Regions from separate parts of the Mesorhizobium sp. M0029 genome, predicted to be linked through region 2. Evidence: riboswitches for the same ligand, from Rfam matches in the RefSeq annotation. Region 2 holds a riboswitch; each other region holds the start of a gene.

Region 1 (2,194 bases), on a different contig from region 2:
CGCCGGGCCGTCTACCACGGCGATGACACCGTCGACGGTTACCCGGCTCTTCACGCTCGGCCACTGGAACGCCTGGACCAGCGGCTTGGGCAGAGCCAGGCCCGAGGTCTCGATCAGGATGTGGTCAACCTTCGGTGTCAGCGCGAGGATCTTGTCGAGGGCGGGCACGAAATCGTCGGCGACTGTACAGCAGATGCAGCCATTGGCCAGTTCGACGATGTTTTCCTCGGGGCAGGTGTCGATGCCGCAGCCTTTCAGGATTTCCCCGTCGATGCCGATGTCGCCGAACTCGTTGACGATGATGGCGATGCGCTTGCCGCCGGCATTTTCCAGGAGATGGCGGACCAGCGTCGTCTTGCCGGCGCCGAGGAAGCCTGTAACGACAGTGCAGGGAACACGGGAGAGGTTGGCGGCCGGGTTTGAAGCGTTCATCGTCAGTCCTTCAGCATGTCGAGGGGTGGGATGCGGGCAACGAGGCCGCGCTTGAGGCTATCGGGCCGGCCGCGCCACGGGATGAGGCCGTCGGCCGAAGTCGCGAAGAGCTTTGCGCCGGTAACGAGGTCGGCGCCGCTGGTTGCGGTCAGATCGCCGAAGACATAGCTCCAGCAGCCATCGCGCAGGACCGCGGCGCTGAGGCGGCGCTTGCAATTGCCGAGACATTCGGCGGTGCGGACCCGGATATCGCCGGCAGCGGCGCGGCGTGTGTCCTCAGCCAGCAATTCGCCGGCGCGCGGATGGGCGTCGGAACCGGTCTCATCGCGGCAGGAGGCGCAGACGATGACGGTCACGCCGGTCAGGGCGTCGTTGTCCCCGGACGCAATGTCCGCTGTGCCAGCCGAAAAACTGCTGTTCTGGTCCAAAAACCGTGCTCCTTGCCCGGAAACCCGCCAGGCGATCGGATACTTTGTCTCAGACGGCAGGTCTCCTGGCTCGCGGGTCGTCGCCTTGGTTAGCCGCCTTCCCGGTGTTACCCAGTGGCTTTCGGCCTTGGCTCGTCGCTTACAGTTGCGGGGACAGCCGCGGATTTGGGACCGAAATCCCGCACCGCATTCCCTCTTGGCCCTTGCCGTTGCGGGCAGGGGACCGTCTGCAGCGGATTTAGGCTTTTGCGGGGAGTTGTGTCAACGCGCTGCTACGACATGGCGATGTCGGCCAGGGGTTTCCCCAGATTGCCGGCCGGCGCCACTTCGATGCGCTCAAGGCCAAGCCAGCCCTGCATCTGCTTCAATTCCTCGAACAGCTCTGCGGCAGTTTCCGGCGGCGCGCCGGGTTCGGCGTAGGCGGCGTGGACGCGCAGCACGCTGGCCGGGCGGTCGGCCTTGAGATCGACGCGGGCGACGATCCGGTCGCCGAGCAGGAAGGGCAGCACGTAGTAGCCATATTGGCGCTTGTCAGCCGGGGTGTAGATCTCGATGCGGTAGTGGAAATCGAACAGGCGCTCGGTGCGCGAGCGCTCGAAGACCACCGGATCGAAGGGCGCCAGTAGCGCGCGGGCCTCGATCTTTCGCGGCAGACGGGCGTCCTTATAGAGGTAAGCCGGCTTGTCCCAGCCTTCGACGTTTACCGGCAGCAACTCGCCCATCTCAACCAGTTCCTCCAACCGGCCCTTCATGTCGGCCGGCGACAAGCGGAAATAATCGCGCAGGTCACCCGACGTCGCGATGCCGTGGGCGCGGGCGGAAATGCGCAGCAATTCGCGGTGCGCGTCCTCGGCCGCCGGCACCGGCAGATCGAGGATCGCCTGCGGCAGCACGCGCTCGGGCAGGTCGTAGAAACGCTCGAAGCCACGGCGGTGCGCCGTGGTGATGCGTCCGGCCCAGAACAGCCATTCGAAGGCGTGCTTGGCGTGGCTCCAGCCCCACCAGCCGCCCGAACCTTTCTGGCCTTCCAGTGCCGAAGCGGCAATCGGGCCGCGCTCGGCGACCGCGCGGTAGATCTCTTCGATATAGGCGGCGTGCTCGCGGCCCCATTTGGCGAGGCCGAGATACATTTCGTCGCCTTGCTCGGCCCGCTGCATGCGCCAGCGCATCAGCGGGTAGGTCTCGACCGGCAGGAACGAGGCCTCATGCGCCCAGTATTCGAACACCGTGCGTTTGCGGGTGATGGCCGCATTGTCGAGCAAAGCCAGCGGGTAGGGGCCAAGCCGCGAATAGAGCGGCATATAGTGGGCGCGCACCACCGCGCTGACGGAATC
Region 2 (2,194 bases):
CTGGTCGTTGGTCTCGGTCCAGACATGGGTGAGCTCCTCAAGGTTGTAGTCGACCCCCTCGACCGCATCCTTGTGCACCAGCCACTTGGTCGTCACCGCGGTTTGCGTGGCGCTGATCGGCAGCACCCGGAAGGTGACCGCATGGTCGATCAGTATGTGGTTCCAAGTCGTCGGATAGTGGTAGTGCATCAAGGTGCCGATGCGGTCGGCGGCAACAGTGTCGGACAGGTTCTTCGTCACCGCGCGCTTTCCCGACATCGTGTAGCTGACGGCATCGCGCAGCAGCGGCGCGCGGGTGGCGCGGTATTGCCCGGCCGGATCGATGCGGAACTTGCTCGGCAGGCCCGCCGCCTCGCATTTCGCCCAGTGCGCCAGCATCTCCGGATCGCTGTCGGCGCCCTGCACGCCGGTCACCGTCGGCGCTTCGGGGAATGTCTTGCACAGCTCTGGATGATTGCCGGCGCAGTGATAGCATTCGCGGTTGTTTTCCCAGACCAGCTTCCAGTTGCCCTTCTCGATGATGGTGCTCTCGAAGGCGACCTTGGCTTCATTCAGCCGGTGCGGCTTGAGGTAGGGCTCTATCATGGCGCGCATCGGCGCAAAGTCGGCAGGTTCTTTCGCCAGGCAGATGAAGATGTAGCCGCCGACGCTCTCGCAGGCGACGGGCTTCAGGCCGAACTGGCTCTTGTCGAAACCGTCGGCCATCTGGCGGGCAAACAGCAGCCGGCCGTCAAGCTCGTAGGTCCACTGGTGATAGGGGCAGACAAGCTTTGCCGCCATGCCCTTGTCAGTGTTGCAGACACGGCTGCCGCGATGGCGGCAGGAATTGTGAAAGGCGTTGATGTTGCCCTTCTGGTCGCGGACCAGCACCACCGGATAATCGCCGATCTGCACGGTGATATAGCTGCCGGGCTTCGGCAGTTCGCAATCATGGCCGATGAACAGCCAGTCGCGATACCAGATAAGCTCCATGTCGAGCTTGAAATAGTCCGGGTCGGTGTAGAAGGGCTGTTCCAGCGAAAAGCCTTGCTTGCGGCCGTTCAGGAGCCTCAGCATGTCGTTGCGCGTATCCATAGTTCTGTCCTCGTGGTTTAAGGACTGAACTTGGTGGTGATGGAGGAAGGATCGGACGCAGGCCGGCGCGGCGCCGGACATGCACTATCCACCTCTTGACCGCCCACCGCGATCAGTCGAGTCTAGGCATCTCGGGCTGGTTTCCGGGCTCTGGAGTTGTCCTTGCGGACCATCGCGACACCTTCCCAGGCTCTTGCCCAGTGGTCTCCCGTTGCGACTTGAACTCCACCACCGTTGCGGGGGCAGCGCCGGATTCTGACCGGCTTCCCAATTCTCCGCTGCGTCGTCACGAAGCGGCACCTGAGATGCGATCATCTAATCACGGCAGCGATCGCGACGTCGGCATGAAAGCGACATCATATCCATGCGGCGCGACACGCGCGGCATACGCCCCCCGCCGCCGGTCAAAGAGCTGAGACGTTTCTTGCGACGCCATCATCGCCGTTTCGAATCGCTGCGGATCCAGTTCCGATCGGGGGCAAAAATGGCTCAACGGTATCGAAAAGTTACTATTAGCAATCTCTAATCGAACCGAACGGTTCGTTTCTGTTGACAATGCGTGCAGGACGGTGTGAACGACGGCCCGGAAACCGACACCGGAGCGAACCACTCGGTTCGACATAAGCAGCTGAAAACAATGCGATAAATGACCATAGAGGAACTTCCTGGCACAATTTCAAGGTGCAGGACCGTGGTCCACACGGAACAACTTCGTGATTGGAAACCAGCCTATGGCTTTCCCACATCGGGGCTGTCCGAACGACGCGAATTCCTCCCAAGACACGCCGCTAGACGGACAGACAAACTGGAGTACTAAAAATGAAAAAGATCATCCTCACTGCCGCAGCCGTTTTGGCGATCACCGGCAGCGCCTTCGCCGGTAGCGACAATTACGGTTCCAATGGTGCGAACCAGCCAGCCGTCTCGGTCGACAGCTCGTATACGGCTTCCATTCAGAAGCCGGCGCACGCTGACAAGCAGCCTGTCGTTCAGGGCGCCGACCGCGACCTCTACGGCAATCGCTGATCCCGACCAAAGAAGGGCGGCTAACCCGTCGCTCTCGGGATCCCAAAAAATTCAGGAGTATTTGAAATGAAAAAGATCATCCTTGCTGCCGCCG
Region 3 (2,194 bases), on a different contig from region 2:
TCGCCGGTGTCGTCGCGAAGCACGACGATTTCCTGCGTGCCGACGCGGAATGTCCTGAATGCCAAAGGCTGGGCAAGATCGGCCTCGCGGCAGACGAGCAGCCAGCTTTTGTACCAGATGGCCTCGAGATCGCGCTGGTAAGCCTCGCTATCCCAATAGGCCGATGACGGTAGCGTCGGTTCGGCCCGGCTCAGGCCGTTATAGGGGTCGCGCTCGCTCGGGTTGGGATGCATGGCTGGCTTCCTATGAAGCGTCAGCCGACACCCCGGCAAATCGTTTGTCAATCAGAGTGCCGCATTGCCGGTTGCAGGCGCGGCGCATAATCATGTCGTGGACATGGGACATTCGGAATTGGGGGGATTCGGACGTGGCCGCACGACAGATGTCGCTTACGCCGGAGCTGGTCGCGCGCTGCTGGCGCGAGATCAGGGACCCCGGGCCTGATCCGGACGCGATGCATCTCGATGAAGCCGACTATGACGCGCTTCTGGATGAATTGCAGGTCGAACTCCCGGATAGCGAACCGCTATGGCTGTTCGGCTATGGATCGCTGATCTGGAAACCGGAAATAGATTATGTCGAGGACCGCGTTGCGCTGGCGCGCGGCTGGCATCGGTCCTTTTGCATGAACATGACGCGCTGGCGCGGCACCAAGGTCAGCCCCGGCCTGATGATGGCGCTGGACCGTGGCGGACAATGCAAGGGCGTCGCCTTTCGGCTGACCGACAATAACCGGCGCGAGCAGTTGGGCCGGCTTTTCCGGCGCGAAGTCACGCTGAAGCCGACAAGCTACCGGCCGCGCATGCTGAAGCTTGCAAGCGAGGCCGGACCGCTCAGGGCATTGGCCTTCGTGATCAACCGCAACGGCCTGACCTATTCCGGCCCGCTCGACGAAGGCAAGATCGTCGAAAGGCTGGCCACGTCCTGCGGGCACTGGGGATCGGGCGCCGACTATCTCTACAACACGGTGAAAAACCTTGAAGAGCGCGGCATTCACGATCGCCATCTGTGGCGGCTGCAGCGGCTGGTTGCCGAGCGGATCACCGCGTTGAACCCGTAACGCCGCATGGCGCATTCGCGCTGTTGGCCGGCGGAATTTGGTTTGCCGGATGCGGCCGTTTCAGCCTATAGTCATGCATGTCGTCGGTTCCGTTAGGGACCAAGAGGGAATGCGGTGAGGGCTGACTTGTTGCCCAATGCCGTGGCTGCCCCCGCAACTGTGTGCGGTAGTCCTCTCCAAGCCACTGAGGATTTTTCCTCGGGAAGGTGGGGAAGGGCGCTGATCCGCGAGCCAGGAGACCTGCCGGCGACAGGGAACTGACTTCGATGCCCTCGGGTGGAGGGCGAAAGGACAAGATATGAATACCGCTTCCGTCTCCCTCGGCGCATCCGTCTCCTCGCAGTCGCGCTTCATGCAGCTCGTGCTTAGCGCGTTTCTGGGCATTTTCGTCGTCGGCGTTGTCGGTTTCTCGCATATCGATGCGGTCCACAATGCGGCGCACGACTATCGCCATTCGATGGCGTTTCCCTGCCACTGACGAGGATCTGACATCATGAACCTGTTTCGCAACGTCGTGTTCATCGCGGCGATCGCAGGGCTCGTGGCGGGTGTCGCTCTCGCCTGCATGCAGGCCTACGCCACCGTGCCGCTGATCCTCAAGGCGGAGGTCTACGAAAAGGCTGGTGGCGGCCATGAGCATCAGCATGCCGCGGCGCCCGCCGCCAACGCTGCGGACACCGATGCCATGAGCACCGCCGCGCCGGCGGAAAATGCGGTGAGCAGCGCAGCCCCGGCTGAAGCAGCCGCGCCGGCGGAGGACGAAGGCTGGGCGCCGGCCGACGGCTTCGAGCGTTTCGCCTTCAGTGTCGTCGCCAATATCGTCACCGGCATCGGCTTCGCGCTGGTCCTGGTGGCGGTTTCCGAGTTCGCCGGCGGCATCGGCAGCTGGCGCCAGGGCGTGTTCTGGGGCTTGGCCGGCTTTGCCGTGTTCACGCTGGCGCCGGGCCTCGGCCTGCCGCCGGAACTGCCGGCAATGCCGGCGGCCGATCTCATGCAGCGCCAGATCTGGTGGTGGGCAACGGTGATGACAACGGCGATCGGTCTTGCCCTTATCACCTTCCGCACGTCGGCGCCCCTGACCGTGCTCGCCGTCGTCCTGATCGTCGCCCCGCATATTGTCGGCGCGCCGCAGCC
Region 4 (2,194 bases), on a different contig from region 2:
CCTGCCGATCGTATGATGCAGAATATGAAGCACGCGAGCTTTGCCTGCATTTGCGCATCCCTCAATGCCGAGCGCTTGGAGAGAGAGATACTTATCCTGACCGCCTGAATGCGGCTTAAGCGGCTTATCGGGACCACAGTCGGGCTTTGCATCAGACCCTTGAGCCAGGCTCCGTCAGTGTGGTCTCTTGCCGCCGAGCGGAGTCATCACGATTGCCTAGTCACCCGTGATGACGACTGGCGTGCCAATTCCCCTCGGACCACGGTTTGGCGCTCACTCCGAGAAAACCGCTTCTACCACGCACGCACGGCTTGCGGCCGCATCGTTAAACATCGCCACCAATGCGATCTTCTGCATTCTAATGACGTTGTCACGCGCTTGAAGTCTTGTCCGAAATCCTTCATCGGCGACCTGCGAGGGATGTCGCAGCCCGACAGGGATCCATTAGTTGGACTATGGTGGCAGCGGAGCAGCGCCGCCAATGGGCGACTGAATATTTCACAATGTTAGACAAGCGTAAAAGCGAAATCACATAACGACATAAACATTTCGTTATGCGTCATTGACAAAAGAGCGGACTGCTGTGATTGTCTGCGTGTCGTGGTTCTCGCGTGCGGCGCTGCCGCAGCGGAGCTAAGAGGGAAGCCGGTGCAATGCCGGCGCTGCCCCCGCAACTGTTAGCGGCGAGCCAACCCCACTCATGTCACTGAGGCGAATACCCTCAGGAAGACGGGTAGAGGCTATGACCCCGCGAGCCAGGAGACCTGCCACGGCGAATTACGTCCACGGGCGGGGTGTCTCGGTGGCCGCTGCAAGCCGGCGTTCGTGCCGGCCTGCTAGCGCCTTCCTTGTCATCGGCGCCCCAACCATCGGGGTATGACATGACTGACTCTCAGGAAATTCCTGTAGCAACGCTCGGCGTGCCGCGCTTCGGTCGTCGGCGAGAACTGAAATTCGCGCTTGAAAGCTACTGGTCCGGAACATCGTCCGCTGGCGACCTTCTCACGACGTCGAAGGCGCTCCGTGCCGCTAGCTGGGAAGAGCAGCGCGATCGCGGCGTGTCGAAAATCCCGTCGAACGACTTCTCGCTTTACGACCATGTGCTCGACACCGCAGCCATGGTCGGGGCCGTTCCATCCCGTTACGGCTGGAATAGCGGCGAGGTCCCACTTGACATCTACTTCGCAATGGCGCGCGGCAACCAGGGTCAGACGGAGGATTGTGGACACGCTGGTCACCAGGAGGAGGCTCATGGACCTGGTGTAACCGCGATGGAAATGACCAAGTGGTTTGACACCAACTACCACTACATTGTGCCGGAACTCGATGATGATCAGACGTTCGCCCTCTCGTCATCGAAGCCGGTCGATTATTTCCTCGAGGCTAAAGCTCTCGGCATTCACACACGCCCAGTCATCCTTGGACCCATCACCTTCCTCAAGCTGGCGAAATCGCCTGCCGAGGGGTTCGGTCCCATCGCGCTCCTACCGCGGCTGCTGCCCGTTTACGAGCAAGTCCTGCAGAAGCTGAAGCTGTCGGGAGCCGACTGGGTGCAGATCGATGAGCCAGCGCTTGTCCTCGATCTGAACCCGAACGAACGAGCTGCGTTCGAATTCGCCTATGGCCAGCTGTCGAAAGCCGCGCCCGAGCTGAAGATCATGCTGGCTACGTATTTCGGGTCGCTGGGAGACAATCTCGAAACCGCGGTTTCTCTGCCCCTGGCCGGGCTGCATATTGATCTCGTGCGCGCTCCCGAGCAGCTGGAAACGGTGGGTCGGCTCGCTCCGAAGGATCTGGTGCTCTCGCTTGGCTTGATCGATGGCCGCAACGTCTGGCGTGCGAACCTGCCCGCCATTCTCGACCGCATCAAACCGATCGTCGCCGGCTGGCCCTTGGACCGCGTCGAGATCGCGCCTTCTTGCTCGATGCTGCATGTGCCGATTGATCTGCGCATGGAGACGGAACTCGACGCCGACATCAGGTCGTGGCTCGCCTTCGCGGCCCAGAAGACCGACGAGCTGGTCTTGCTGGCCCGGGCCCTGTCCCAAGGCAGGGATGCGGTGGCAGGCGCGTTGAAAGCGTCTGCCGAGGCTGCCGCCACGCGCGTGACATCCACGAGGATCCATGACCCGCTTGTTCAGGGGCGGATCGCTAGCATTGAGGACAGCGCGAAGCGACGAGAGAGCGCTTTTGG

The links. A riboswitch is a leader RNA that binds a small molecule or an ion and turns the genes downstream of it on or off. The one in region 2 is predicted to bind cobalamin.
Region 1: another riboswitch for cobalamin. It lies ahead of NKJ76_RS14245 (DUF1636 family protein); the one in region 2 lies ahead of NKJ76_RS08305 (aromatic ring-hydroxylating oxygenase subunit alpha).
Region 3: another riboswitch for cobalamin. It lies ahead of NKJ76_RS14020 (CbtB domain-containing protein); the one in region 2 lies ahead of NKJ76_RS08305 (aromatic ring-hydroxylating oxygenase subunit alpha).
Region 4: another riboswitch for cobalamin. It lies ahead of metE (5-methyltetrahydropteroyltriglutamate--homocysteine S-methyltransferase); the one in region 2 lies ahead of NKJ76_RS08305 (aromatic ring-hydroxylating oxygenase subunit alpha).

Annotation. Positions count from the first base shown of each region.
Region 1 is NZ_JAMYVF010000007.1:101,671-103,864, reverse strand. Features, by position in the region: gene cobW (cobalamin biosynthesis protein CobW) at 1-432, opposite strand, end outside; gene NKJ76_RS14245 (DUF1636 family protein) at 435-860, opposite strand; cobalamin riboswitch at 899-1,103, opposite strand; gene NKJ76_RS14240 (winged helix-turn-helix domain-containing protein) at 1,133-2,194, opposite strand, start outside.
Region 2 is NZ_JAMYVF010000004.1:13,001-15,194, reverse strand. Features, by position in the region: gene NKJ76_RS08305 (aromatic ring-hydroxylating oxygenase subunit alpha) at 1-1,074, opposite strand, end outside; cobalamin riboswitch at 1,192-1,393, opposite strand; gene NKJ76_RS08300 (DUF680 domain-containing protein) at 1,894-2,100, shown strand; gene NKJ76_RS08295 (DUF680 domain-containing protein) at 2,167-2,194, shown strand, end outside.
Region 3 is NZ_JAMYVF010000007.1:57,479-59,672, reverse strand. Features, by position in the region: gene NKJ76_RS14030 (aromatic ring-hydroxylating oxygenase subunit alpha) at 1-233, opposite strand, end outside; gene NKJ76_RS14025 (gamma-glutamylcyclotransferase) at 368-1,060, shown strand; cobalamin riboswitch at 1,128-1,322, shown strand; gene NKJ76_RS14020 (CbtB domain-containing protein) at 1,359-1,538, shown strand; gene NKJ76_RS14015 (CbtA family protein) at 1,554-2,194, shown strand, end outside.
Region 4 is NZ_JAMYVF010000022.1:74,442-76,635, forward strand. Features, by position in the region: gene NKJ76_RS27555 (alpha,alpha-trehalose-phosphate synthase (UDP-forming)) at 1-16, shown strand, start outside; cobalamin riboswitch at 585-786, shown strand; gene metE (5-methyltetrahydropteroyltriglutamate--homocysteine S-methyltransferase) at 882-2,194, shown strand, end outside.